Regions from separate parts of the Ensifer sp. Root558 genome, predicted to be linked through region 1. Evidence: predicted binding sites of a transcription regulator. Region 1 holds the regulator's gene; each other region holds the start of a gene.

Evidence for each region. The regulator LexA, encoded in region 1, represses DNA repair genes until DNA is damaged. The targets are predictions, from matches to a motif close to TGTTCNNNNTGTGTTCNG.
Region 2: the regulator LexA is predicted to act here: its motif matches at 1,929-1,946, upstream of ASD63_RS00740 (ribonuclease).
Region 3: the regulator LexA is predicted to act here: its motif matches at 5,060-5,077, upstream of ASD63_RS23310 (UvrD-helicase domain-containing protein).
Region 4: the regulator LexA is predicted to act here: its motif matches at 1,752-1,769, upstream of ASD63_RS14665 (YifB family Mg chelatase-like AAA ATPase).

What each region holds. Positions count from the first base shown of each region.
Region 1 is NZ_LMGC01000035.1:356,431-363,706, forward strand. Features, by position in the region: gene ASD63_RS28160 (cyclopropane-fatty-acyl-phospholipid synthase family protein) at 1-858, opposite strand, end outside; gene ASD63_RS28165 (deoxyribodipyrimidine photo-lyase) at 944-2,407, opposite strand; tRNA gene ASD63_RS28170 (tRNA-Asn) at 2,506-2,580, opposite strand; gene ASD63_RS28175 (hypothetical protein) at 2,740-3,033, shown strand; gene ASD63_RS28180 (thermonuclease family protein) at 3,245-3,979, shown strand; tRNA gene ASD63_RS28185 (tRNA-Cys) at 4,132-4,205, shown strand; gene ASD63_RS28190 (hypothetical protein) at 4,412-4,744, shown strand; gene lexA (transcriptional repressor LexA) at 4,833-5,555, opposite strand; gene ASD63_RS28200 (hypothetical protein) at 5,792-6,088, opposite strand; gene ASD63_RS28205 (hypothetical protein) at 6,412-7,044, shown strand; gene ASD63_RS28210 (hypothetical protein) at 7,163-7,276, shown strand, end outside.
Region 2 is NZ_LMGC01000001.1:143,512-150,787, reverse strand. Features, by position in the region: gene ettA (energy-dependent translational throttle protein EttA) at 1-923, opposite strand, end outside; gene ASD63_RS00740 (ribonuclease) at 1,133-1,915, opposite strand; gene ASD63_RS00735 (alpha/beta hydrolase) at 2,102-3,037, shown strand; gene ASD63_RS00730 (DMT family transporter) at 3,049-4,002, shown strand; gene ASD63_RS00725 (thiamine pyrophosphate-binding protein) at 4,050-5,696, shown strand; gene ASD63_RS00720 (cupin domain-containing protein) at 6,006-6,356, opposite strand; gene ASD63_RS00715 (TIGR01244 family sulfur transferase) at 6,420-6,758, opposite strand; gene ASD63_RS00710 (DUF4432 family protein) at 6,851-7,276, opposite strand, start outside.
Region 3 is NZ_LMGC01000024.1:16,129-23,404, forward strand. Features, by position in the region: partial or broken gene istA (IS21 family transposase) at 1-408, shown strand, start outside; gene istB (IS21-like element helper ATPase IstB) at 414-1,148, shown strand; gene ASD63_RS23295 (hypothetical protein) at 1,233-1,769, opposite strand; gene ASD63_RS23300 (Shedu immune nuclease family protein) at 1,776-2,933, opposite strand; gene ASD63_RS23305 (retron Ec67 family RNA-directed DNA polymerase/endonuclease) at 3,275-4,999, shown strand; gene ASD63_RS23310 (UvrD-helicase domain-containing protein) at 5,247-7,160, shown strand; gene ASD63_RS23315 (hypothetical protein) at 7,199-7,276, shown strand, end outside.
Region 4 is NZ_LMGC01000012.1:259,590-266,865, forward strand. Features, by position in the region: gene ASD63_RS14655 (endonuclease) at 1-549, shown strand, start outside; gene gshB (glutathione synthase) at 697-1,644, shown strand; gene ASD63_RS14665 (YifB family Mg chelatase-like AAA ATPase) at 1,860-3,392, shown strand; gene cysK (cysteine synthase A) at 3,461-4,429, opposite strand; gene ASD63_RS14675 (LysE family translocator) at 4,567-5,184, opposite strand; gene ASD63_RS14680 (LysE family translocator) at 5,359-5,991, shown strand; gene ASD63_RS14685 (NIPSNAP family protein) at 6,031-6,336, opposite strand; gene ASD63_RS14690 (DMT family transporter) at 6,333-7,250, opposite strand.

The DNA.
Region 1 (7,276 bases):
CCAGAATTTTTCGCCGACGGCCTCGAACATCTCGATCGAGACGATGCGGTCATAGGTACCCTTTTCTTCACGATAGTCCTGGAACTTCAATTCGACCCGGTCGGCAAGGCCCGCACGCTGCATGCGTTCGCGTGCGAAGGCCAGTTGCTCGCGGCTGATCGTCAGCCCCGTGACCTTGCAGCCGATTTCCGTTGCCGCGAACTCGGCAAAGCCGCCCCAGCCGCAGCCGATCTCAAGCACATGATCGCCGGTGCGCAGGTTCGTCGCTTCCGCGAGCGCGCGGTATTTGGCTTTCTGCGCTGAGCGAAGATCATTGGCGCCCGTTGCATAAAGCGCAGACGAATAGGTCATGCTCGGATCCAGCCATTCGCTGTAGAAGGCGTTGCCGAGGTCGTAATGGGCCGAGATGTTGCGGCGCGCGCCGGAGTGGGTGTTGGCATTGCGCCAGTGCAGGAACTTGTCGAAAAGGCGAAGGAGCCCGCGCGCACGGTTCGGAAAATTCCTGCCGATTTCGGCGTTGACGAGGAACAGTTCGAGAAAGGCGCCGACATCGGGACTGTCCCAGTCGCCGTCGATGTAGCTTTCCGCAGCCCCGATGGTGCCGCCCGAGATAGCACGCTGCGGCAGGTTCCAGTTGTTGAGGTTGAGGATGGCGCTGGGGCCGGCCCTGGCGCCTTTGATCACCAGCCTGCGGCCGTCTGGCGTGGCGAGCATCAACGTTCCCACCTGAAGGTGCACCAGGGCGCCAAGCACCATGCGCGCCTTGAGCGGGAAATCCCGCACGGCCGTCGCCAGATTTTCGGAAGATAGCTCCACCGCACCGGCAAATGCAGCAAAATCGGCTTCCAGGTTACGCATACACCACCCCCTCAGCTGTTGCATCCGTAACGTGAGCCTAGCCGCAATCGGGCGAGACGCCAACTGAGGAATTCTACCGGAGGCTCTACGTCTCCTCGGAGAGTCCCGCTGCGCTTGTGATCTGCCGGAAGGCTGCCAGTGCCCGATCGCGGGCAAGGGCATGGTCGACGATCGGTTTCGGGTAGGTCGTGCCGAGTTCGATGCCGGCTTCGGCAAGGGTCGTGGCGGGCGCTGCAAAGGGGCGATGGACATAGCGCGGGTGGAGGCGCTCCAGCTCCGGCACGAAGCGCTTCACATAGAGACCGTCGGGATCGAATTTCTCCCCTTGCAGGACCGGGTTGAAGATGCGGAAGAACGGTGCGGCGTCCGCGCCCGATCCGGCGACCCATTGCCAGCTTGCGGCATTGTTGGCCGGATCCGCGTCGACCAGCGTGTCACGGAACCAGGCTTCTCCCTTGCGCCAGTCGACGAGCAGGTCCTTGATGAGAAAGGAGGCGACAATCATGCGAACGCGATTGTGCATGTAGCCGTGGCGCCATAGCTGGCGCATGCCGGCATCGACGATCGGGTATCCGGTGAGCCCTCTGGTCCATCGAGTAAAATCGTCCTCGTCGTTCAGCCAGTGGAAGCGGTCGAATCGACGGTCGAGGTTGCGGCGGCCAAGCTCCGGATAATGAAACAGCAGATGATAGGAGAATTCGCGCCAGGCGAGTTCCTTGCGGAAGGTGGCCGCCCCTTCGCCGCTATCGGCCTGGGGCCCAGCTGCCGCATGCCAGGCCTGCGCCGGCGAAATTTCGCCAAAGGCGAGATGAGGCGAGAGCAGGGATGTGCCATCCGCGTCGGGAATGTCGCGGCAGCGTTTGTAGGCGTCGAGCTTCTCATCGACGAATTCTTCGAGACGGGTGGCCGCACCGTCTTCGCCCGGCGTCCAGACCTCGCTGAATGTCGCCGCCCAGTCCGGTTTCGTCGGCAGCAGCGACCAGTCGTCAAGGCGTTCCGATCGCGGCCATGCTCCCGGGGCTGCGATATGGTGCGGCCGGTCGATCGGCGGTGCCAGCTCGTTTTTCAGTTCGAGCGCGCGCCAGAACGGCGTGAACACGCGGTAGGGGCCGCCCGTCGTCGTCAGCAGCCGCATGGGCTCATGCAGCAATTGTCCTGCAAAGCTCTCCGTGATGATTCCCCGCTCGGCCAGCGCCTTCTTGAGCGCGGTATCCGTGGCGATGCCGTTCGGGTCGTAGCGCCGGTTCCAGTAGATGCGCTCCGCACCGCTTGCGCGCGCAATCTCGACAATCACGTCAAGCGGCGCGCCTGATCGAAGAACGAGGCGAGAAGCGTGCCGCGCGAGACTTGCGCCCAAGGCCTCGAGCGAATGGTGCAGCCACCACGCCTGCGCCGCCCCGAGCGCACCGTTGCCGCTGTCGGCGGGTTCGCGAATATAGAGGGGAATGACGGCTGCCTCGCCGGCGGCAGCCGAGAGGGCGCGATTGTCGGCCAGGCGGAGATCCTTGCGGAACCAGACGATGATGGGCGGCGCCGCGGCCTTTGTCATGAAGAACCATCGGGAGGTTGGGGATTGATCACCTGGAGAACATAGGTGCAAAATGAAAAAGAGCCATTCGCATCGCTGCAAATGGCTCTTTTAGAAAGTGGCTCCCCGGGCCGGATTCGAACCGGCGACCTGTCGATTAACAGTCGAATGCTCTACCGCTGAGCTACCAGGGATCATCCGCGCCGCTGTTGTGCTGTGCGCTTCAGAAGTGAGGCTGCTAATACGCATGCTTTTCTGATTTGCCAAGCGCTTTTTTCAAAAAAAATGACAAGTTCCGTTGCGAGGCTGTGGAGAAGTCCCCAATTGTGGGAAAACACGCCGGATAGGGAATGATGAATAAAAACAGGAAGCAGACGCATTTCGGCATTGATCCGCAAACACGACAGATCGTGCTGGGAAAATGGCGTATCGCGTTGCCCGACTCGCCCCTGCTGCGCATCCTGCTGGGTTCGCTGCTGGTGTTTTGTGGTTTTCTCGGTTTCTTGCCCGTGCTGGGCTTCTGGATGATACCGTTGGGCCTGATCGTGCTTTCCCACGACATTCCCTCGGTTCGCCGCCGCCGTCGTCGTCTGGCCGTCTGGTGGGCGCGCTGGCGCGGGAAGGCCAACTCGTCGAACGGCTCCTGAGGCGGACGCCGATTTAACGATCTTGTTGTCGAGGGCAGGGCGGTCGGCAGTTTTGGCCGTCCCGTAGCAATTCCGAATCTCTCAACAAGGGCCGTGGCCGCGCAGGCGAATGACCGGTTCCTGGCGGTCTTCCCCTCTGTTGGGGTGCCCTCGAAAACTTTTCGGCAACCCATCAAACGCATAATGCGGTCTCGAATCAGGATGGGGACCGATGGCCAAAGCCACTACGAAACGTCGACGCCGCAGTTCGGGCCGAAGCACCAGCAAACAGGGCGGCATGGCGCCGTGGTATCTGGCCGCAGCGCTCACCCTTGGCGGCGTCATGGCCTACGACCATCGCGCCGAGTTGCGGCACTGGCCGGTGGTTTCCGATGTCATGGCCTTTGCATCGCGATCGGAAACGAAGCCGAAGCCTCAGCGCGCGGTTCCTGAAGCGCAGGAGCGCGTTGCCCAGCAGGCGGATAGGCACAAACCGAATCCGAAGCCCAACCCGGCGACGAAGGTTGCCCTGGCCGCCCCGGTGCCGTCGGTGAATGTCGGCGTCACGCCGCCAACCCCTCTCGTGCGGCCGAATGAAGAGGTGAAGACGGCATCCATCCGTACCGATCAGTTCTATTTTTGCGGCATTCGCAACGACAACTGCGTGATCGATGGCGCGACCTTCGTCTTCCATGGCGAGACGATCCGCGTCGCCGATGTCGATGCGCCGCGAATCCGCCAGGCAAGCTGCGACAAGGAGCGTTCGCGCGGCTTCTACGCCAAGCAGCGCCTGCGCGAATTGCTGAATGCAGGCGACTTCAGGCTGATCTCGGCGGGAGGGCGATCAGATGCCAAGGCCGGCGAGAAACTGCGCCTGGTCACCCGCGGTGACCAATCTCTTGGACGTGTACTCGTTTCCGAGGGGCTCGTGCGGCCGTGGGAAGGGCGCCCGACGCCCTGGTGCTGAGATCAGCTGGGAGACGATCGGCGGACATCGTCGATCGTTCTGTGGAAAGTATCCGTCCTGCAAATCGACGGCGCGTTTTTCAGAAAATGCCTCTTGCGGTTTTTCTGCAATCATTCTAAATCCGCGCCAACGCTTGGTTATCCGAGCTGTGAGGCCTCGTGGCGGAGTGGTGACGCAGAGGACTGCAAATCCTTGTACCCCGGTTCAATTCCGGGCGAGGCCTCCAATAATCTCACCTCGTTAAATTTGGTTTGGCGTTCTGCCTTAGGGCAGCGCGGTAAAATTCGCGACACGTCCGCGCAAGCCACGTCGCCTATGCCTCCGTCGGATCTTATCGCTTCGGTGAATTCGGTAGAGGGGGAACGATGACTCCGCTGAGATCAACCGTATCGGTAGCGTCCGTCAACATTAAGAACGGAGGCAATGGCATCAATGAAAAAGAGACTGATCCTGACGGCGTTGGCGTGTTTTGCGGCGACCGCTATGGAGGCGCGCGCGGACGACCTGGTTTTCCAGCTGAAGAACAACACCGGCGCGGTACTGACGAATTTCTATACGTCGCCGGTCGGCGTCAATGAATGGGAAGACGATGTTTTCGGTCGGCAGGTCCTGAACCCCGGCGAGAGCATGGAGATCACCATTGCCGACGGGCGGGACGTCTGCAAATACGACATGCGATTCGAATTCGAGGAAGGCTCGGCCCTCGATACGACCGAGGACACGCAGGATCTCTGCGAACTCGGCGAATACACGATCCACGAATAAGCGATCTGGATTTCAGGTCGCCTTAAACGGAAAGAGCCTCGCCACTTTCAGTGGCGAGGCTCTTTTGATTCGGCGTTCTGCCTGGAATTCAATGGTAGCGGCGGATCAGCCCGACGAGCTTGCCCTGGATCTTCACGCGATCCGGTCCGAAAATGCGCGTCTCGTAGGCGGGGTTGGCCGCTTCGAGCGCAATCGACGCGCCCTTGCGACGGAAGCGCTTCAGCGTCGCTTCCTCGTCGTCCACGAGCGCCACGATGATGTCGCCGGGATTGGCCGAGTTGCCGTTGCGGATGATCACCGTGTCGCCATCGAAGATGCCGGCCTCGATCATCGAATCGCCCTTTACTTCGAGGGCGTAATGCTCGCCGCTGCCGATCATGTCGAGCGGAACGGTAATGTCATGGGTGTTGTTCTGGATCGCCGAGATCGGCACGCCGGCAGCGATGCGCCCCATCACCGGGACGGAAACAGACGTGCTTTCGGCGACCGGCGCCGGCTTCGGCGTGGCAGGAGCGGCGGCCGGCGGCTTTCCGAGGCTGCCCTCGATCACGCTCGGCGAGAAGCCCCTGCGCGGCTGTTGCTGGCCGGCGGCGTAGGCTTCCGGAAGCTTGATGACTTCGAGCGCGCGCGCCCGGTTCGGCAACCGGCGAATGAACCCGCGTTCTTCGAGCGCCGTGATCAAACGGTGAATGCCGGACTTCGACGCAAGGTCGAGCGCATCCTTCATTTCATCGAAAGACGGCGGTACGCCCGACTCCTTCATGCGTTCGTGGATGAACAGAAGCAATTCCTGTTGCTTGCGGGTCAGCATGGCACGTCGCTCCAGAGGCGTGAAACAAATCAAGAACAGACACTATCTGTTCCATATGTGTTCCGCAAGTGCCTAAAATTCCGTGAATTCAGGCAATTGGCTGCTTCTGTGGGGGGCGATTGGTCACTTTTGCGGGAGCGGGGCGGTTTTCGGCGACGGTTGCGTCCCAAAACAGCGCCGGGCAGGTCAATCGCGCGCGTGATTCGAACGAATCGCGGCTCTCTTCGCGGAGAGACTTAAGTCGCTTGCGAGGCCGAGCAGGCGTCTTCGAACTCCTTCACCGTTTCGGCGCTGTTGTCTTCCGGAAGCACTGCGTCGGCCGCATCGGTCGCAACGGGCGTATCGCCGTCATAAACGAAGGACTGGATGTAGAAGGCGAGCGCGCCCTTCCAAACATTGCGTCCATCGATCTGATGGCACGGCACGGCCCGTTCGAAATCGGTCTGGAGTTCATCCACCGTCGCGGCACTGAGCTTGACGTCAGGCATATTGGGCGATGCGACTATCGAAGCGAGAAGCAGGGCGGCAAGCACGGTGATCGTCCACTTGATGAAGGGGTGGGACTACGGGTTGGTAAACGATGTGAACCGCGCTTTCGTTCCGAAGTCCAGCAAGCATGGCGATCACTCTGCCATGTTCAACAGCTCTTTGCCCGCAGGCTGTGGCTGATTTGCGCCAGCCGCTCGATCTCAACCTCGTCTCGGCCGTTCTTCATGGACCGGCGCGGAGAATGCATCGGAGCTGCCAGCTTTCGCATCGGGCCTGGGGCGCGCAAAAATCCCTGCGGGGAAGGGCCTTCACCGTCTCGACAGGCCTCTAAAAAAAGATAACTTTGCGTGGAAAGTGGGGTGGTTGCATGCATAGATTGTCGTTGGTGGTGCTCGGCCTGTTGCTCACGGCTGGAGCGGCGTCTGCCGAAGAAGGGCGTTCGAATATCTGGAAACGGATCAACGCCTGGACGGTGGGATCCGATCGCTCCCTGGGCGGCTCGTGTTACGCGGCGACGAGCTATGACGCCGGCGCTATCCTTCGTATCGGCTTTTATCCGCGGGGATCGACGAACCTGGCGTTTCTTTCGATCGGCAATGCCGAATGGAAGTCCATCGAGCCGCAGCGGGAATACGATGTTGCCTTGCAGCTCGACCGTGGTCGTCAGTGGCCGGCCGTTGCGTTCGGTGTTGATCTGACCGGCGCCAGGGCCCTTGTCGTCAACTTTTCCAACACCGACTTCTTTACCGAATTCGTTCGCAAGAACACCTTGGCGCTGGCCTTCGAGGGGCGCGTCGTCGCGAGCCTCAGCCTGCGTGATTCGATGAAGGCGGTAAGCGAGATGTTCAAGTGCCAGGAGGCGGTGAGCGCCTTGATCCCGAATGGCGGTCAGGGAGCGGCGAACGATCCCTTTGCGGGTGCCGGTGGCAATGCGCCGAACAACGATCCCTTTGCCGGCGGCGGCCAGACCAAGTCGTCGAAAGATCCTTTCGCCATGTGATGGGCGCGTCCGCTTGCCGCAGAGAGGTGAATATTCCTAAAATATTGCCTGGGATCGGCTAGGTACCCTCGACAGTGACGGGGGGACCTATCAAAATGCGGGCAAACGGGGGTTTTGCATGCGTAGATTGCTGGTCGGATTGGTAAGCTGTCTGATCGCCGCGGGATCGGCCGCGGCTGAGGAGTCCGAAATCATCAAGTGGAAGGATGTCGACGGCTGGACCGTTGCTTCC
Region 2 (7,276 bases), on a different contig from region 1:
GGGATGATGATCTGCGCGTCGCCGGGGCGCTGGTTTTCCGCCGCGTTGACCAGTTCGTCATAGGAGCGGATACGCGCCTTGGACTTGGCCTGACGAGCCTTGGGGCTGGATGCGATCCATTCCTGTTCGCGAGCGATCGCCTTCTGGCGGGACGCCTCTTCGCGACCTTCCTGCTGCATGCGCTTGGCCTTCGCAACCAGGTAGGCCGAGTAGTTGCCCTCGTAGGGGATGCTGCGGCCGCGGTCGAGCTCGAGGATCCAGCCGGTGACGTTGTCGAGGAAGTAACGGTCGTGGGTGATCATCAGCACGGCGCCCGGATACTCGCGCAGGTGCTTTTCGAGCCAGGCGATCGTCTCGGCGTCGAGGTGGTTGGTCGGTTCGTCGAGGAGCAGCAGGTCCGGCTGCGAGAGCAGCAGCTTGCAGAGCGCAACACGACGCTTTTCACCGCCCGACAGGTTGGTGACTTCCGCGTCGCCCGGCGGGCAGCGCAGCGCTTCCATGGCCATTTCGACCTGACTTTCCAGATCCCAGAGGTTCTGGCTGTCGATGATATCCTGGAGCTTGGCGCCCTCTTCCGCCGTCTCGTCGGAATAGTTCATCATCAGTTCGTTGTAGCGGTCGACGATCGCCTTCTTCTTGGCGACGCCTTCCATGGCGTTTTCAAGCACCGTCTTCGTCGGATCGAGCTGCGGCTCCTGCGGCAGGTATCCGACGGTCGCACCTTCGGCCACCCAGGCCTCGCCGGTGAATTCCTTGTCGAGGCCGGCCATGATGCGCAGAACCGTCGACTTACCGGCGCCGTTCGGGCCGAGGATACCGATCTTGGCATCCGGGTAGAACGACAGATGAACGTTCTCGAGAACCTTCTTCGCGCCGTAGGACTTATTAAGTCCGGCCATATGATAGATGAACTGACGTGCCATGAGGGAATGCTCCGCAGGGATAAGGAAATTTGCCCGCTATGTAGGCGAATTATAGGAAGGGGGCAATGATCAAAGGCATCCGCCCCCGCCCTATCCCAAAACGAACATCCCGATCGGAACGCCCGGCAGGCTCTCCCGGAAGGCGCCTAAAGCCGGCGCGGTCAAGGCCGCACCATAAGGCGCTGCCATGGCCGACCGGGCGAAACGCCCTACCCGCGACCGGCAGTATCGGCGATACCCTTGGCGCACTTGAACTCGGTCGTGCCTGCGGCCTGGATCAGCGGCCCGAGGCTCGCAGCCTTCATGACATCGCCCGTGAGCCCGATCGTCAGCCCGGTGATGATGCTGCGGCCCTGCACGGTCTGGCAGCGCATGCGCACCCGGTCGCCGGCTCCAGCGCCAAAACTCTGGTCGAAGGCCTGCTTGATCGCCGCCTCATCGAGTTCCGCACCCACACGCTGGCGGAAAAGTGCCCCGACCGCCGAGCGGTTGAGCTCTTCCAGCATGCGCAGCTGCACCGAGAAATAGTCGTCGACCGAGCCGCTCTGGCAGGTGCCGCTTCGCAGCCACTGGTGCCGGTCGAGACCGGATTGCACGCCGGGCATGGCGATAAGCAGCCGCGCCGCGGTGTCGTCGGCCATGGCAAGCTTCGGCAGCTCCAGCCAGCTGCCCTTGCGGTCGGTTGCCCGCGCTTCTGCCGCGACCCCGCAATAGCTCTTGCGCAGCGGCCACAGGCCATGCAGCGAGAGGTTGGTGGCATCGAAGCGTTCCGCCGTCTGGCTCTCGCATTCCTTGCGTTGCGGCCGCGTCTCGCAGAAACCGGGCTGCCAGCTGACCGCCAGCACGTAGTCGGTGCGGCTGGTTGAACTCGCCGGCGGAGCACCCTTGGATGCGTCTTCACCGGCAGCAAAGGCGCCGGAACCAAGCAACAGCGTCAGCGCTGCCAGGATGCCCGCCACAGAACCTGATATCGCTTTACAAAAACGGACCATGATATCCTCCCGCAAAAACAAAACGGGAACAAATATCGCCCAAAACGGGAAAATTGCAACCCCTAATGTAATGCACCGTCAAATCGCTTGTGACCTCATGCGCAACGATCAACAAGCGGCGATTGCCTTTGCCACGCAAATCGATTTGAAATCTCAAAGGTCTGTCGATTGCTTCCGGGAGTAGAGATGTTCGGGCAGGTGAAGACGCATCAGAGCCCGACCGGTGCCAGCTTGAGCTGGCGGCATTTTCCGGCAACCACAGAAGCCCGCGGCATCCTTCTCGTCAGCCATGGCCTTGCCGAGCATTCCGGCCGATATGCCCGCTTTGCCGAGGCGATGGCCGGCCACGGCTTCCATGTCTATGCCCACGACCATCGCGGCCACGGCGCGACGCAGGCGCCTGACGCCCAGCTTGGGATGTTCGCAAGCCGCGACGGCCTCGACAAGATATTCGCGGACATCCGGGCAGTGCGGGAGATTGCGACCACCGCCCATCCGGGCTTGCCGGTCATCCTCTTCGGCCATTCCATGGGTGGACTGATCGCGCTCAATGCCGCCGAAACCGATCCCGGCCTCTACGATGCGCTTGCCGTCTGGAACTCCAACTTCCGGCCGGGCCTTGCCGGCCGTGGCGGACAGGTGATCCTGAAGATCGAAAAGGCGCTCAAAGGGTCTGACGTGCCGAGCCCGCTTCTGACCAAGCTCACCTTCGGCATGTGGGGCGGCGCCATCAAGGATCGCAAGACCGATCTCGACTGGCTGTCGCGCGACGATGCCGAGGTCGCCAAATACGCCGCCGACCCGCTCTGCGGCTTCGATGCGACGGTCTCGCTCTGGCTCGATCTTTTCCGCCTGTCCTTCGATGGAGCCCGGCCCGACCGGCTGGCGCGGCTCCGGAAAAACCTGCCCATTCATCTCGTCGGCGGCAGCGCTGACCCGTCGACCGAGATGGGCAACGCCGTCCGCTGGCTTGGCACGAAGATGAAAGCCGCCGGTCTCAGCGACGTTAGCGTCACCGTCTATGACGGCATGCGCCACGAAACACTGAACGAACTCGGCCGGGACGAGGCGACGGCCGACTTTGCCGCCTGGTGCCTGCGCGCCGTCGCAGGGCGGCGCTGACCGGAAATATCATGGCCGACATGTCGCTTCCCAAGATCGCCGCCGACCACAACCGCATCTCCTTCGGGCTGACACTGATGGTGATCTCGGTGCTTCTGTCGCCGCTGATCGACATCTTCGCCAAGCTCGCGATCGCCACCGTTCCCTCGGCCGAAATCACCGCCGTGCGCTTTCTGCTGCAGGTCGTCTTCATCCTGCCGATCGTGCTCTTCCGCGGCAGCCTGTTTGATCTCACCTGGAAGAAGACCGGGCTGCACGCGTTGCGCGGCGGTCTGCTGGTCGTGACCATGCTCTCCTTCATTACCACGCTGAAGGTCATGGAAGTCGCCGACGCGATCGCGATCTTCTTCGTCGAGCCGATCATCCTCACGATCCTTGGCAGCATCTTCCTGAAGGAGACGATCGGCTGGCGGCGCTACACCGCCTGCGGCGTCGGCTTCTTCGGCGCGCTGCTCGTCATCCAGCCGAGCATGCAGGAGGTCGGCTGGATCGCCCTTCTGCCTGTTGTGGCCGCCTTTGGCCTTGCCGTTTTCCTGCTCGTCACCCGCATGGTCGCGCAAAATGAGGACCCCTGGTCGATGCAGTTTCACGCCGGCGTCTGGGGCGCGCTCTTCTGTCTCGTGCTGCTTTATTTCGGCGAAGGCACCGGTTCCGGCATCTTCGATCCGGTCTGGCCAGAAGGGTACACCTGGTATTACCTGCTCGGCGTCGGCGTCACCGCCACCATTTCAGGCGTGCTCGGCGTCTATGCCTATCGCGCCGCCCCGGCCTCGGTGCTGGCGCCGCTGCAGTATCTCGAAATCGTTTCGGCCACGATCTTCGGCTGGCTCGTCTTCGGCGACCTGCCCGACGCGCTGAAGTGGCTCGGCATCGCCATCATCATCGGCTCCGGCCTCTACATCATCTGGCGCGAGCGCCGCGTGCACAAGGACACGAGCGTCGCTCCGGTGTCGCCAGCCATCTGACAACAAAGCCATCTGAAAACAAAAGAAAGACCATCGGGAGGAATATCATGAAAACTGGAGGTCAGCTCATCGTTGACGCGCTCGTCGCCAACGGGGTGAAGCGCATCGCCTGCGTGCCGGGGGAAAGCTATCTCGCCGTGCTCGACGCGCTCTACGACACCGACATCGACGTGCTCGTCTGCCGCCAGGAAGGCGGGGCCGCGATGATGGCGGATGCCTGGGGGCGGCTGACCGGCGAGCCCGGCATCTGCATGGTGACCCGCGGCCCTGGCGCGACCAACGCTTCCGCCGGCCTCCATGTCGCCAAGCAGGATTCGATCCCGATGATCCTCTTCATCGGCCAAGTGCAGAGCGAAGCGCGCGAGCGCGAGGCCTTCCAGGAGATCGAATACCGCCGCGCCTTCACCGAGGTCGCCAAATGGGTGGGCGAGATCGACGATCCCGCCCGCATTCCGGAATTCGTCACCCGCGCCTTCGCGGTCGCCACGTCCGGCCGCCCCGGCCCTGTCGTGCTGACGCTCCCCGAGGACATGCTGACCCGCAGCGCCGAGGCGCCCGCCGCCAAACCCTACCAGCCGGTCGAGGGTCATCCAGGTCCGGCGCAGATGAAGCGGCTCGGCGAAATGCTGAGCAACGCCAAGCGCCCGATCGCCGTCCTCGGCGGCACTCGCTGGACAGCGGAAAGCGTTGCTGAATTCCAGCGCTTCGCTGAACGCTGGAAGCTGCCGGTCGGCTGCTCCTTCCGTCGCCAGATGCTGTTTGATCACCTGCACCCGATGTACGCCGGCGACGTCGGCATCGGCATCAACCCCGCTCTGGCAAAAGAGGTCAAGGAAGCGGATCTCATCCTGCTTATCGGCGGCCGCTTCTCGGAAATGCCCTCGTCCGGCTACACGCTGATGGACAGCCCCTACCCGCACCAGACGCTGGTGCATGTGCATCCTGACAGTTCCGAACTCGGCCGTGTTTACAGGCCGGAGCTGGCGATTGCCGCCAGCCCGCGCGACTTCGTCGCCGCGCTCGAAAGCCTTGCACCGCCGAGCGAACCGAGCTGGTCCGCACGCACCGAGACCATGCACGCCGCCTATCTCAAGTGGTCGACCCCGCCGGAAACCGGCCCGGGCGCGGTGCAGATGGGCCCGATCATGAACTGGATCGAGGCGAACGTGCCGGAGGATACGATCTTCACCAACGGCGCCGGCAACTACGCCACCTGGGTGCATCGCTTCCACCGCTTCCGCCGCTACGCCACCCAGGCAGCCCCGGCTTCGGGCTCAATGGGTTACGGCCTGCCGGCGGCGGTCGCCGCCAAGCAGCTGCATCCGGATCGCGAAGTCATCTGCTTTGCCGGGGATGGCTGCTTCCTGATGCACGGCCAGGAATTCGCAACCGCCGTGCGCTACCGCCTGCCGATCATCACCGTCGTCGTCAACAACGGTATCTACGGCACGATCCGCATGCACCAGGAGCGCGACTATCCCGGCCGCGTCAGCGCCACCGATCTCACCAACCCGGATTTCGCAGCCCTTGCCCGCGCCTATGGCGGCCACGGCGAGACGGTCGAGAAGACGGAAGAGTTTGCCGACGCCTTCCTCAGGGCGCGCGCCAGCGGCAAGCCGGCGATCATCGAGATCAAGCTCGATCCCGAAGCGATCACCCCGACGCGCACGCTAAGCGAGATCAGGGCGGGCTGAGCAAGTCTTGTTCGTGAAGGGTCCAATCACGGCGCAGACGCGCCGTGATTGGATTTCTGTGACAAGCACAGGAATGAGGGCGATGGAGCATTTGCGATAGGGCCCTTCTACCCACGCGCCCGCGCTTCTGTGCCTGCGAGCGCGCGGGCGAAGCGACGCTTCTCAGGGCGTCGTGCGCCAATTGAACGCCGATCGGCCACCATTATACCTCCCTCATTCCTGCGTTTGTCACAGGAGTCCAGCAGCGCCGCCTCGGCGGCGCGGGGAACGATCACGCCCGCTAACTGCCTGCGAGATACGTCCAGCCGCTTACTCCAGCCATTCCGTCGAAAACGCACCGGCCTCATGCAGATCGGTCGTCTCCAGGCGCCCCGGCCCGAGGTTCTCGAACTTGTGCGGCACATTGGCCGGCGCCACGACGATCTGACCGGCCTCGGCATCGATGATGCGGTCGCCGACGGTGAAGCGGGCGCGGCCGACGCGGACGATGAAGGTTTCCGGATAGGGATGGCGGTGCAATTTCGGCCCGTACCCGATCTCGTCGGTGGAAACGAAGATCACCGAAAGGCCTGCGCCATAGGCGCCGCCCTCGAATTCGCCCTTCCAGGCGTCGGGCTCATCCGCCCATTGCTCCCGCGAAATGAGATACGCTTCGGCCATGCCGATCCTCCACTGTCAGATGGAACGATGCGGCCGAGCGCGAGAGTTTGGATTTTGCGTGGCTCAGCCGCGGATATGCTGGGTCTGCTGGTAGACGGCCGTCGAGCGCGCGCCGGAACGGCAATAGCCGAGCATCGGCCGCTGGAACTCGTCGAGCGCGTCGACCATGCTCTTCACGGCATCGGCGGTCACGCCCATCGGGCCGACGGGAATGTGCTTGGTTTCGATGCCGAGTTCTTCGGCACGGGCGGCGATGGAATCAAAGGTCGGCTGGTCCGGCGCCTCGAAGTCCGGGCGGTGGCAGACGATGGACTTGAAGCCGAGCGCCTTGATCTGGTCGAGGTCCTCGACCGCGATCTGGCCGGTAACCGAGTATTCGTCGTTGATCTGGCGGATGTCCATGGTCGTCTTCCTTGAGGCAAATTTCCCGGCCTCTGATGTAGGCGCAGCCTTATCTCCCGTCAATTCAAAAGCCGCATCGTCAAGGCGCAGGATCAGACGACCGAAAAGGCGATGGCGTAGCTGCGCGCCTCGCCCGGCTGAAGCGGTGTCAGTTCCCCGGCCGCGGCCAACTCCGGCCGTTTGGCGATCCGGTGCGATACCGGCTCGATGCTGATCACGTTGGCCTCGCCGCGCTGGCAGCGCCACATCTGCAGGAAGGGCAAAGTATCGGCCCGGAACCGCACTTTCAGATTTCGGCCGCCGAGCCCCGCGAGATCCGCAAGCGTGACCTCCGACCAGCCATCGGAACCGACGGCCGCCGGCAGGCAGAAATGTGCGCTCTCGCCGGTGCCGAAGCACCAGGCGCTCTCCCCGCCTGCAAGCGAAGCGCTGACGATGCGGGTCTCGTCCCCGAGCAACCGGCCGCCAATGTTGAGGTGATACATCATGACAGGCGGAAAGGCGGTGACGCCGGAATT
Region 3 (7,276 bases), on a different contig from region 1:
GGTGAGCATCCTCGTTGCTTTGGCCGTGGCGAGACGGTCTACGACCCCTGGCACTACGTCCCTGTCCTGGCTCGTAAACCCGGTGCTTTGCGCAACGGCGCGCCGTTCCGGGAATGGGTCTTGCCCGCCGCGATGGAGAAGGTGCGCCGGCGGCTGAAGAGCGCCCATGACGGTGATCGACAAATGGTCACCATCCTCGGCTGTGTTCCCACCGACGGTCTGGCGGCCGTCGATGCTGCCTGTCAGGAGGCTTTGGATCACGGCGTCTGCTCGGCCTCGGTAATCCTCAACATTCTGACCCGGAGCCGTGATCCGGCTCCGGCAATCACTCTTCAGACCCCAGATGCGCTGCGGTTGACCCATGAGCCGGTCGCCGACTGCGCACGGTATGACAGCCTCAGGAGGGCAAGCTGATGGAACGCACACAGGTTCTCGAACTTATGAGCACGCTGAAGCTCTATGGAATGCGCAGCGCTTACGACGAGGTCATGGGCAACGGCATCAAACGGCAGCACGAACCACCCCGCATCGTCGGCGATCTCCTGCAGTCGGAGATCGCCGAGAAGCAGGCCCGCTCCATTCGCTACCAGCTCAGCATTGCCAAGCTGCCGCTCGCCAAGGACATCGACGACTTCGACTTCACCAATACGCCGGTCAATGAATCCCTGGTGCGGGAGCTGTCGACCGGCACCTTCGTCGCCGATCAGCGCAACGTCGTCCTCGTGGGCGGCACGGGAACCGGGAAGAGCCATCTGGCCATCGCAATTGCCCGTGCACTGATCCGCAACGGAACACGCGGCCGCTTCTTCAATGTCGTCGATCTGGTCAATCGGTTGGAAACGGAAACGCGCAGCGGCAAGCAGGGGCGGACGGCCGACTATCTCAACCGTCTCGACTTCATCATCCTGGATGAACTCGGCTATCTGCCATTTGCCCAGGCGGGCGGCCAACTCCTGTTCCATCTGATCAGCAGGCTCTATGAGCGCACGTCGATCATCGTCACTACGAACCTGGCGTTCGGCGAATGGCCGACAGTGTTCGGCGATGCAAAGATGACGACCGCGCTCCTCGACCGTCTGACCCATCACTGCGAGATTGTCGAAACCGGAAACGAGTCCTGGCGCTTCAAGAACCGCTCTCAAAGCTAAAGCCGAAGACGATCATTACCCGCACTTGGCCTACCCTCTGCAACCCCGGCCAGCGCCGGGCAGGCCAAGCGCTGATCTACGCTACTAGGGGGTCAAAATTGGACGCCGATAAGGGGTGATTTTTGGACGCCGATTGACAAACCAGCGCTTGAGGAACTTTTCAAAGGCATACCCCCGCGCCTGGGGACTGTCATCTTTTGCCTCCATTCCGAGGAACTCCGCCTCCAACTCCCCGAGAATACACTCGGCTGGCTGCTGCCTGATGTCGGAATTCGCTTTCTCGGTAGCGGCTCCAGCGAGGGGCCTGCCCCCCAACCGCTCAATGATGGCGTTCACCCTCCTACGATGATCGTCAGTCGCACCATCCGGGCGTATGGCTTCGGGATACTCCCACAACCCCGCGAGAGCTTTCGCGATCGCCTTCGGTTGGGCCGTTTGGGTGAAGGCTATAAGGCGCTTGCCCTTCGAATTGCCCCGGAATGCGTAAGCATCGTCGTATATGTCGATACCGACCTCATCACGGAAGAACTCGAAAAAAGTCTGGTTTGTGAATTCGAGAACGTATCCGCCCTGAACGAACAGGTCCTCAACGAGCTTAGTTTCGATTGGGCGAAGCGTCATCCGACCTTAGTCTCTTGTGATAAATCGTGCACGGTCGAGAAGTTCGTCGAAAGTTACAATATCCACGTTACGAGTGTCTCGTCTGAAAAGCTCGAATGTGTCGCGTCTCACTTCGGCGTCGCGGGCGCCACCGCAGCCCTCTATCTCGCTGCCGCGGCCTATCACGAGAATTGCTTTCGGATCGCGAGAGCGCGCCGTCATCCGGCGCGTTCCGGACTTGTCATAGTTCAGACCGGTGTGCGCCTGCACCAACCATTCCGCCTTTTGTTCCAGAACCTGCGAAACAGCGTCCATGAATTCATTACTGAACCTCCAGGTGCCGGAGCGTCCTGATCGCCTCTGCTGGAAGATCGGAGTGTCGGGCCGTTTGATCTCCACGAGGACAGAGTAGTCAGTGAAGTTCATCAAGTAGTCGACGGTGGGTCGCTCCCGATTGTCAGTGCCCCCCGCGCCGACCATCATTTCGCGGTCGAACGGCCGCATGATCCTGTAATCGAGGCCATAGCCAAACACCCAGCTTTGCCGTTCAAAGAAATCCTGCCAGCTCCTTTCCACCCACTGCTCTGCGGCTAGCTGACATTCGAATTCTTCAAGTGCCTGGCGACGCCCCAGAAGGAGGTTTATTTCTTTCTGGCTGAGGTCGGCGTGAAACCCGCGGAAGAGGCGCTCCCGTTCGCGGGGATCGAGCTTCTTGATCCTCGTTAACATCGCATGGTCGGACGCATCTGTGATTATCTTCGGGCCGTTGCCGACCGAGACGTCGCGTACCTCGAACCGTTCTTCGTTCGAGCGGTCGATGAACTTTATGCTTTCGAGGAAAGCCAGCAGCTTTGCGAACTCATCGGACCTGAATGTAAAGGAATCTTTCTCGTAACCCTGGTACCAATCCCCGGCACGAGACTGGAAGGTTTCCAGGGTGATGCGTCTGACACCACCATCGTCTTGACTGACCAAGGCGGTGACCTGCGTCTTGCGTTTCTCGCCCGTTAGTCGAAGGCACATCGCGCCCTCGAGTTCCCCTATCAAGACCCTCTCGGTTCCTTCTATTACCGATCGAACTAGACGTCGCTTCTCGGGATTGATCGCTCCCTGCATGAAGACCCGCGTAAGGTAGGCCCTGCCTTCCTTTCGAAGTTCAAAGAACTTCGCGTTGTCGTCGACCATTCCAGATACCTAGCGAGTTTTCGTTGCAACGGAATAGATCACGTTGGTGTGCTTTACACAACTTCAGGGAGGGGATCCTATTCGCTCGGCGGCTTCGAAACCGGCGACGGCCGCGAGGGGTAGTGATCCAGGCCGAATACATCTGTGGATAGAGATTGATAATCTTGAAGTGTCGAACGGAGGTTGCTATCGCCGATGCAAGCTTGCGGGCAGATCTTGTCGTCGCGCATCGCGACGGTTGCTGACAATGTCAGGCCTGATTGCTCCTTCCGGAGTACCCTTACGTTCATCTACGGGAAATCCCGTGACACGCATACGAGTGCCCGCAAGCGAATTACCTCATGACTTTAAGCTCTTTTCGCGCATGCAAAGACCTGGCCGATCTCGCGCATCTGTTGCGGGTGTCGCCCAAAGGGCTCAGCTACATCCTCTACAAGATCCCGTCGCATCTTAAGTACACGCATTTCGAGATTCCGAAAAAGTCCGGCGGTGTTCGGACTATTTCCTCACCAGATCGCCGGCTTAAATTCGTACAATCGCGACTTGCTGAACTACTTTATACCTGTCAACGAGAAATCTTACCCGTAGAAAAGAACATCAAGAAGGTTCTTTCGCATGGATTTCAGAAAAACCGCGATCTCTCAATCCACACAAATGCTTACAAGCACACTAATCGGAGATTTGTACTAAATCTCGATCTCGAAGACTTCTTTCCTTCTTTGAATTTCGGTCGAGTACGAGGATTCTTTCTTAAAAATCGGGACTTCCAACTAAAAGAAGCCCTGGCGACGGTGGTCGCTCAGATCGTTTGCCATGGCAACGAGCTACCGCAGGGCGCCCCGACGTCCCCCATCATCTCGGATCTCATGGCCCGTGTCATGGACGTCCATCTTTCGAAAATGGCCGCGAGTTACGGCTGCACCTACTCCAGATATGTCGATGACCTCACCTTTTCGACTAATCTTGCCGAGTTTCCGCCGGCCCTCGCTACGGAGGACCCAGCAACGGGAGCTTGGTCTGCAGGCGCTGAGCTCCGCAGTCGGATATGGAGGCAAGGCTTCGCGCTCAACAATAAGAAGACGCGCATGCAAGCCCGCACGTCACGGCAGGAAGTCACAGGGCTAGTCGTCAACAAGTTCGTCAACGTCCGAACGGAGGTCGAAGCCAGCAATCGAATCCTTGTCCACACGCTGGTGAAAAAAGGTAACTGCTTTCAAAAGGATCCAGTGTCCGGCACGACAAAAGCGCTGTCTCTGGAACAGATTGGCGGTCGGCTCAGCTACCAATTTCAGACCAAGGCTGCGCGTCACAGCTTCAGGTCAGCTCGAGAATTCGAAAAAGCCGGCGAGCCTATTCCCAGGTTCTATCGAGATTACGCGTCTTACATCAACTACTGTAGCTTTCATGCAAACGACCTGCCTACGATTGTCTGTGAAGGAAAAACGGACGTAATTTACCTCAAGACCGCGATCCGCGTCCTCTACGCCAAATTTCCGAAGCTCGCGGGGATTTCGGCCGGGGAATACGCTTCAGATGTTCGGTTCTTTGGCCACAGCCGCCACCATACAGCGGCGACAAAGCTGTCCGGTGGAGCTGGCGACATCCAGCAGTTTGTCAGAGAATACAGCAAGATCGTCCACCCCTTTCATCCCGGGGGCCAATTGAGGCCCGTTATCGTCTTCGTAGATAATGACAAAGCAACGAACGGCATCTGGAGCTTTATCAAGGAGAGAACTGGCTCGAAAACCCTGATCGACGGCTCCGCGCCGTTCTACCACATAGAAAGAAATCTCTATGTTGTTGCAGTCCCGGGAAAGGTCGGCACCACGGAGCGGATCGTCGAGGATCTGTTCGACGCTAAAACCAAGTCGATGACCTGGAATGGCAAGACAGTAGATCTCAAGCAGAAGCGCGGCCATCCGCCAGGAAAGGGAAAAATGAGCAAGGAACGCTTCGCGACAAAAGTCATTCGCGACCAGCGCGACAACATTGACTTCTCAGGATTCGAACCTGTTCTGCAGGCATTCTCCGACATCATTGACATCAAGCTTCCTGCGTCCACGTGATGCCAAGGCAGGGCGCTTCGTCGAAACGCTTCGTCTTATCGTTCGCGCCGTCCGATCCAAAGTTGCGATCATGTTCGGGTCGAAGGAGCCGGTTTTCACACGGCGCTGCCGGCAGCCGCGGCGGAGGAGCGTTCTTTCATCAATTCTCGCTTTCGCGATGACCAACACGAAAGGCGCTCTTCAGTAATATTGTACAAATGCATCTCTTAGTTGATAGTTCGATCACATCAAACCGAGAGCAATCGTCGTGCAGCGCCCTTTCATTTCGAAATCATTCGTTGAGTTGGAGGAAGTATTCCGGAAGGCGACGCGTGACAAAGATACCGAATTTCTGAAACTTCTCGATCACGAACTATCATTCCGGAAGAACCAGAAGACACCGGACTTGAGGAAGAAGGTCGCGTCGGCATTGGCGAAGGTGCCCTTGAAGCAGACGGATCTCTTCGAAGACGCCAAGCAGTCGGCTAGCGCCCGGAAGCCGGAGCGTAGGTCCGGCGTAGTCCACACAAAACCTAACCGTCGTAAAAAGCCGAAATTCCAACCGACGGACGAACAGGCCGCTGCGCTTGACGCGTTCATGCGAGGGAAGTCACTCAAGATCAACGCCTTCGCGGGGTCCGGAAAGACATCCACACTTCAGCTCCTCGCCGATGCTACGGGGCTTCGCGGACAGTACCTCGCGTTCAACAAGAGCATCGTAGCCGATGCTGGGGAGAAGTTTCCCGACACCGTCGACTGCTCGACCTCACACAGCCTGGCATTCCGTGCAGCGCCTCCGGGATACAAGCACGATATCGGAAAGCTGACGAACAAGTGCACGGCCAAGCAGCTTGTTGAAGTCCTCGACATCAAGCGACGCCCTTTTGGCGACAAGTATGCCGTTACACCGGACTCCCAAGGCTATCTCTACCTCGAGACCATACGACGGTACGCCCAGAGCGCAGATGACCAGATCGGACCCCAGCATGTTCCCACCCTCGGCGCGCTCCGGGCCGCGCCGGAGGATATTCTACAGGAGGTCTCCAGTTTCGCACTTGATGGCGCCCGTCGCGTTTGGAGCCGAATGCTTTCAGAGCGGGATCCACTGCCCCTTGGACACGATGGCTACCTGAAACTGTGGGGACTCTCGCGCCCGATCATCACAGCAGACTATATTATGCTTGACGAGGCCCAGGACACGAATCCCGTCGTCCTGGACATCCTGCAACGACAGCGCGGGCAACTGATCTACGTTGGGGACAGATATCAGCAGATCTATGAGTGGCGCGGCGCCGTGAACGCGATGGAGTCGATCGAAACCGAGGCTAGCACATATCTGACGACCTCGTTCCGTTTCGGGGACGCCATCGCCGACCTCGCGACTAAGATGCTGGTGAAGCTTGGCGAGCGTCAGCCAGTCAGAGGCAATCCTGGCATCGCCAGCAGGATCGGCAATACCAATCCGGCTGCAGTCCTCGCCCGCACCAACGCGACGACCATCAGTGCCGTAATTGAGGCACTTGATGCCGGACGCAAGCCGCACCTGGTCGGCGACAAGTCCGAATTGATGGACATGCTTCGCGGCGCGCAAGCACTAAAGGAGAACGAACCTTCGACTTGCCCGGCCTTTTTCGGGTTCAAATCCTGGAACGAGGTCGTTGAGTTCGCGCGAACCGACGAAGGCGCGCATCTGGTGATGTTCGTAAACCTCGTCGAAAAACGTGGCGAGAAGCAACTCATGTGGGCGCTGAACAGAACAGTGGATGAGGAGAAGGCCGACCTAGTCATATCCACTGCCCACAAGTCTAAGGGGCGGGAATGGAAGTCCGTTCGCCTCATGGACGACTTCCTTCGGAGCAGCCCGACTGACAAGAAGAGTGGCGGCCCCGACCCCGCGGAAATGCGTCTCCTCTACGTTGCATTGACCCGAGCAAAGGAATCCTTGGAGATTCCGTCTACCATCAAGGACTTCATCGATCGAGGAATCGCGCCACAGCGGGAGCGCGTCGAGGTCGCGCCGTCGACGCCCTCGCCAGGAGTCAAGGCAACTTCGGCACCAATCCAGGCCGTCCCTGCGCGCCCGTCGTTGGCTCCGCCAGCACGTGATGTTTCTCCATATTCTTCGGGTGTCTCCAAGCGGCCCGCTCGCAAAGGTCTGCTGGGTTGGCTGTTTGGCAAGTAAATGAAGCGATGTCCGGATAGTGCCCGTGGAGAGTGTTGATGAACCGCAGTTTTGAGAACGAATTCAGATCACTAGACATCCTGTTGGCATCGGACTGCGAAAGCAGAGGCGTAGAT
Region 4 (7,276 bases), on a different contig from region 1:
AATGCGCTGATGGCTGCGGTGCCGTTCTCCCGGCCCTTCATGTTGCGCCTATGGGGCGGACGCCTCTGGTTCACCGATGGCGAGCAGCCGCGCCTTGGCGAGCGCTGTGCGATCGGCGCCGTCATCGAGACGGAAGCCGGACCCTTCGTCGCCGTCTCCACCCATCTCGAGAGTGCGACGACTGCCGTCTACCGAGAGCGCCAGGTCAAGGAATTGATCGATGCACTCGACGAGACTTTCCCCGGCCTGCCGGTGATGATCGGTGGCGATCTCAATACCGGCAACCATGCCGGCGGCGATTTCGAGGCCGAAGGGCTGTTTGCCATGAGCGCCATCAGAGGCTTTACCCGCCATGGTGGGCCGCTCGACGTGATGACCACGCGGCCGAGCCTGATCACCCGCTGGCCAGAGCGGGCGATGAAGCTCGACTGGTTCCTGTCGCGCGGGCTGAAGATCGGCGAGACCACGATCATTCCTTCGCTTGACGAAACCGGCCGGCCGCTTTCGGATCACGATCTCATCACCTGCGTGATCGAAGGCTTCGAATAGGCTCGCCTCTCCTTGCCTAAGGCCCGCCCGCATTCTACATGTCGAGGGCTTTGCCAGTGCGGCAGAGGGCAGCGGTTTTCCCGTCCTCATTCGCTCCGGCGGTTTGAAATCGATCACGCTAAGCGTGATCCATGAGGGAATGGGTAGATGGCGAAAATCGTCAATGTCGGGGTCCAGATGGACCATGTGTCGGGCATCAACATTGCGGGTGACTCCACCTTCGCCATGAGCCTCGAGGCACAGTCGCGCGGCTATCGCCTCTTCCACTATACGCCGGAAAAGCTGTCGCTGCGCGACGGCAAGGTCTATGCGAGCGTGCAGCCGATGACGCTGCGCGACGTCAAGGGCGACCACTTCACGCTTGGCGAAGCCGAGCGCGTGGATCTTTCGACCATGGACGTCATCCTGCTGCGCCAGGACCCGCCCTTCGACATGGCCTACATTACCTCGACGCACCTTTTGGAACGCCTGCATCCGAAGACGCTGGTCGTCAATGATCCCGCCTGGGTGCGCAATTCGCCGGAGAAGATCTTCGTCACCGAATTCGCCGACCTGATGCCGAAGACGCTGATCACCCGCGACCCCGCTGAGATCTCCAGCTTCCGCCAGGAAATGGGCGACATCATCCTGAAGCCGCTCTACGGCAACGGCGGCGCCGGCGTGTTCCACTCGACCCGCGACGACCGCAACATGTCCTCTCTGCTCGAAATGTTCGGCCAGATGTTCCGCGAGCCCTTCATCGCCCAGGAATACCTGCCGGCGGTGCGCAAGGGCGACAAGCGCATCCTGCTCGTCGACGGCGAGCCGGTCGGCGCCATCAACCGCGTTCCGGCAGACCACGACGCCCGCTCCAACATGCATGCTGGCGGCCGGCCTGAGCCGACCGAACTGACGGCGCGTGAGAAGGAAATCTGCGCCCGCATCGCGCCTGCGCTGAAGGAGCGCGGCTTCCTCTTCGTCGGCATCGACGTTATCGGCGACTACATGACCGAGATCAACGTGACGTCGCCGACCGGCATCCGCGAAGTGAAGAAGTTCGGCGGCGCCGATGTCGCGAGCCTGCTCTGGGATGCGATCGAGCGCAAGCGCGCCTGATCAAGATCTCGGCCTAGGATCCATCTCGGGTCGATGGCGCTTGCCGCGGGCCTACGCCCGCGGCCGTTTGCCGAAGCGTCCCGGATACACACCCGCGCCTCCTCAAATGTTCCGTTATTGTTCTTGTTTTTGTGCGCGAGCCGTGCAAGGCTTCTGCCTGCAACCCTGGGCGGTTGTGGCGCCCGATAACTGGGCTGCCTGGGCGAGGGGCAAGCATGGTCGCGCGCGTCAGCACGGTCGCATTTCAGGGTATCGAGGGCCTGCCTGTCGATGTGCAGGTGATGGTCGCGCCGGGCAAGGTCGGCATGCAGATCGTCGGCCTGCCGGACAAGGCCGTCGCCGAAAGCCGCGAGCGGGTGCAGGCCGCCCTTCATGCTTCAGGTCTGGCGCTGCCGGCCAAGCGCGTGACCGTCAATCTTGCGCCCGCTGACCTTCCCAAGGAAGGCAGCCATTTCGACCTGGCGATCGCACTCGGCCTGATGGCAGCCCTCGGCGCCATTCCCGGCGATGTGTTGGCGCCTTATGTGGTGATCGGTGAGCTCAATCTCGATGGCACCATCGCTGCCGTTGCCGGCGCGCTTCCCGCCGCGATCGGTGCCAATGCGCTCGGCAAGGGTCTGATCTGCCCGGCCGAAAGCGGACCCGAGGCGGCGTGGGCCGGGGCCGAGATCGACATTCTGGCGCCCCGCAGCCTGATCGCAATCGCCAACCATTTCCGCGGTACGCAGGTGCTTTCGCGACCCGAGGCCGCGATCCGCTCAGGCGCATCTAACCTGCCCGATCTCGCCGATATCAAGGGTCAGGAAAGCGCCAAGCGGGCGCTCGAAGTGGCGGCCGCCGGCAACCACAATCTGCTGATGGTCGGCCCGCCCGGCTCGGGCAAGTCGATGCTCGCTGCCCGCCTGCCGTCGATCCTGCCGCCGCTCAACCCGGCCGAGCTCCTCGAAGTGTCGATGATCCATTCGATCGCCGGGCAGCTTCCGGGCGGCAAGCTCTCGGACCGGCCGCCGTTCCGCACGCCGCATCATTCCGCGACGATGGCCGCCATGGTTGGTGGCGGCTTGCGTGCCAAGCCCGGCGAGGCGTCGCTTGCGCACAACGGCGTACTGTTTCTCGACGAGTTTCCGGAATTCTCGCCGCAGGTGCTCGACGCGCTGCGCCAGCCGCTTGAAACCGCCGAATGCATCATCGCCCGCGCCAACCACCGCGTCAGCTATCCCGCCGCGATCCAGCTTGTCGCGGCCATGAACCCCTGCCGCTGCGGCATGGCCGGCGAACCCGGCCGCAGCTGCGCCCGTGGACCGCGCTGCATGTCCGACTATCAGGCGCGCATTTCTGGTCCGCTGATGGACCGCATCGATATCCGCATCGACGTGCCGGCCGTCAGCGCCGCCGATCTCCTGAAGCCCGCCGCAGCCGAAAGCAGTGAGGTCGTTGCCCGTCGCGTCGCCCGTGCCCGGGCGCTGCAGATCGATCGTTTCGCCGCCCTCGGACATCCAGAGCTGACAAGCAATGCCCGCGCGTCGACCTCGATGATCGAGAAGATCGCAGCACCCGATGCGGCCGGCCTGCAGCTTCTCCGGGACGCCGCCGAAAAGATGAAATTCTCCGCCCGCGGCTACCATCGTGTGCTGAAGGTGGCGCGCACGCTTGCGGACCTCGATGGTGCGTCGACGGTCGGCCGAATCCATCTCGCCGAGGCGATTTCCTATCGGATCGCCGGGGAACGCTTGCCCGTCGCCGCATAGCGGCGTGCCTGGAAAAAAAAAGGGCGCCTCGTGGGCGCCCTTTCCGATCAGAAGTTATCCCAGCCTGATCAGCCGCCCAGGCCATCGAACAGCACCGTCGAGAGGTAGCGTTCGGCAAAGGACGGGATGATGACGACGATGGTCTTGCCGGCATTTTCCTCGCGCTGGCCGACCTCGATTGCCGCGGTTAGAGCGGCACCGGCGGAGATGCCGACCGGCACGCCTTCGAGCTTGGCGACAAGGCGGGCGGCCTCGATCGCTTCCGCGCTGTTGACCGTGACGATCTCGTCATAGACCGTGGTGTCGAGGATCGCCGGCGCAAAGCCTGCGCCGATGCCCTGGATCTTGTGCGGCCCGGGATTGCCACCGGACAGAACCGGAGATTCCTCCGGCTCGACGGCGATTACCTTGATCGAAGGCTTGCGCGCCTTCAGCACCTGGCCGGCGCCGGTAATCGTGCCGCCGGTGCCGATGCCGGAGACGAAAATGTCGACAGCGCCGTCCGTGTCGTTCCAGATTTCTTCGGCCGTCGTCTTGCGGTGAATTTCCGGGTTGGCCGGGTTTTCGAACTGCTGTGGGATGATGGCGTCCGGCAGTGTCTCGACCAGTTCCTGCGCCTTGGCGATCGCGCCCTTCATGCCCTTGGCGCCTTCGGTCAGCACCAGCTCGGCGCCGAGCAGCGCCAGCATCTTGCGCCGCTCGACCGACATGGTCTCCGGCATCGTCAGGATCAGCTTGTAGCCCTTGGCGGCCGCGACGAAGGCGAGCGCGATGCCGGTATTGCCGGAGGTCGGCTCCACCAGCGTCGTGCGGCCGGGCGTAATCTTGCCCTGCGCTTCCAGGCTCTCGATCATCGCCACACCGATACGGTCCTTGACCGAGGCGATCGGGTTGAAGAATTCAAGCTTGGCGAGCAGGTTCGCCTTGACGCCCTTTTCCTTGGCAAGCTTGTCCAGCCGCACGATGGGCGTGTCGCCGATCGTTTCCGTGATCGAGGAATAGACGCGGCCGCGGCCGGGCTTGCGTGTGTCGGACATGGGTTTCTCCCTTGGGCGTAAATTGTCGAGCTATGAGAATAGGAACAATGATCGCGCAATTCCAGAACGACAAACACCGCGCAGCGATCCGCCGAAGGAAAAACCACTGGCGAAGTCGTTGTTCGGGAAAAGTTTTTTCAGCTGGCGCGAACCGCGATATAGGCCGCCGTGCCGGCAAGCACGCTGGCCGCAACCCGGTTCAGCGCTTTCAGGGCCTTCGGTTGCTTGAGCAGCAGACGCGCACGCGAGGCGAGCAGCATATAGGGTACGAGAACGCTCAAGAGCACCAGAAAGGTGGCGGTCAGGAGCAGGCCGTAGTCGCCGGGTCCGATCGCCCGAATGTCGATCAGCGTCGGCACGAGCGCCACGTAAAACAGCATCGTCTTCGGATTGCCGAGCGTGATCAGCAGGCCGGACAGAAAGGACATGGCCGAACTCGTCGACGGCTTCGCCTTGATGTCCTCCGGCAGCAGCCCTGCGCTCCACAGCTTCCACGCGATGTAGCCGAGGTAGAGGACGCCGGCAAACTTCACCACCAGGAAGGCTGTGGTGAAGGTCTGGGCAATCAGCGCCAGCCCGAGGATGACCGCGGTTAGATAGATCATGTCGCCGAGCGCGATGCCGAGGCCCATGAAGAAGGTTTCGCGGAAACCGGAGCCGAGCGCGCGCGCAACCAGCGCCGTCACGCCGGGGCCTGGAATGGCTGCGGCGATGAAGAGCGCGCCGCTATAGGCGATGAGGGCCGCGAGCGTCATGGAACGTCCTTCCGAAGATGATGCCGATTTCTACCTCAAGCGACTGAAAAAGCAAATCACCGAACTGCGACCGGCGGGCGTCCGCTGAAGAAATTGACCGGGTGACAAGTCTGGCGTTGTCCGCTGGTGCGAAATGCGTAGAGCTTGGCGAAAACGAGCGAAAGGCGCCTCTCCATGCCCGAGTTGAAGGATATGATCGGCTTTGCCCTCCTGGCCCTTGGCATGGTGCTGACGCCAGGCCCGAACATGATCTACCTGATCTCGCGCTCGATCAGCCAGGGGCCGGGCGCCGGCTTGATTTCGCTCGGCGGCGTGGCGCTCGGCTTCGTCGTCTATATGGTCTCGGCGGCACTCGGTATCACAGCGCTGCTTCTGGCCGTGCCACTCGCCTATGATGCGCTTCGCATCGCCGGTGCAGCCTACCTTCTCTATCTCGCCTGGCAGGCGGTCAGGCCCGGTGGACGCTCGCCCTTTCAGGTCAAGAACCTGCCGAAGGATGGGCCGAAGAAGCTGTTCGTCATGGGCTTCCTGACCAGCCTGCTCAATCCCAAGGTAGCGGTGCTCTATCTCTCGTTGCTGCCGCAGTTCATCCGGCCGGAGCTCGGCAACGTGCTCGGCCAGTCGCTGGTCTTCGGCTCGATCCAGATCGCGACCAGCGTCACCGTCAACGCCATGATCGCGCTCGCCGCCAGCGGCATCGCCGCTTTTCTTGCCGGGCGGCCGTTGTTCATGGTGGTGCAGCGCTGGGCGATGGGGACGGCGCTCTTCGGCTTTGCGCTGAGCATGGCCTCGGAAGCGCGGCGCTAACGCGCGCTTGCCGATGCCGCCCTCAACCCCGGAGCTGGCTTACTCGAAAACCGGTCGCATGAAGCTGCGCTCGTAGCTGAGGATGCAGCGCGTCTTCTCGGCATAGGCGAAGGCGTCCTGGCATTCCGGATCCGCGGCCATTTCCCGGCGGTAGTTTTCATAGTCGGCAAGGGTCGGAAAGCTGAAGAGCGCCAGGGCGATGTTGTTCGCCCCTTCATGCGGCAGGAAGTAGCCGTGATGCGTGCCGCCCAGCCGATTGACGAGCGGGATCCAGAGCTTGGCGTAATGTTCGAACTCGGCCGCCTTGTAGGGGTCGATAATGTATTTCAGGTAGCAGGTGATCATGCAGTTCTCCCTTCGCGTTCCCGCTTCCTGATAGAAGAGGGAAGGCGAAGTTTCCAGCCGAGAGTCATTCCGGCGGCGGCAACGAGGATCGCGACGGAGCCGGCGATCTGGATCGGCTGCAACTGGTGCCCGAAGGCGAGGCGGTCCACCACAATGGCGGCAATCGGATAGATGAAGGAAAGCGCCCCGGTCATGTGCGTCGGCAGCCGCTGGATCGCGCCGTAGAGCAGCACATACATCAGCCCGGTGTGGATGACGCCGAGGGTCAGGACGATCGACCATTGCGTTGCACCTGACGGGGCGGGTGCGGCAAGCGCCATCGGTGCCAGCATCACGGTGCCGGTGATCACCTGGATCAGCGCAATCAGATGCGGCGGCGTGCCCTTGAGCAGCTTGGTCGCAATCGCCGCGATCGCGTAGAAGAAGGCAGCACCGATCGAAAGGGCCACGCCGATCAGATAATCTTCAGGCGCGAAGCCTTGGCCGGGCTTGGCCGAAATGATCGCGAGCATGCCGGCAAACGACACCAGGAGCCAGAAGATCTTGGTGACGGTGATCTTTTCGCCGAGGAACACGGCGCCGAGGCCCAAGAGCATGAAGGGCTGGGTGTTATAGACCATCGTCGCGATCGAGATCGATGCGTGGGAATAGGCGGCGAAGAGCAGCAGCCAGTTGACCACGATCGCGATGCCGCCGATGACCGAAAGCAGCAGCATCCGTCGGCTGAAGTGGCGACGGTCGAGAAGTCCGAGCGCCCAGGCAATGGCAACGAGCGTTATGGTCCCGAAGACGCAGCGCCAGAACACCACGCTCGTCACCGGCTGCCCCGACATCAGCACGAACCAGCCGATGGTGCCGGATATCAGCATCGCTGCCGTCATCTCGATGCTGCCGCGTTTGAGCTCGGTATTCATGATTTCTGCTCCTATTGGTGATCGCA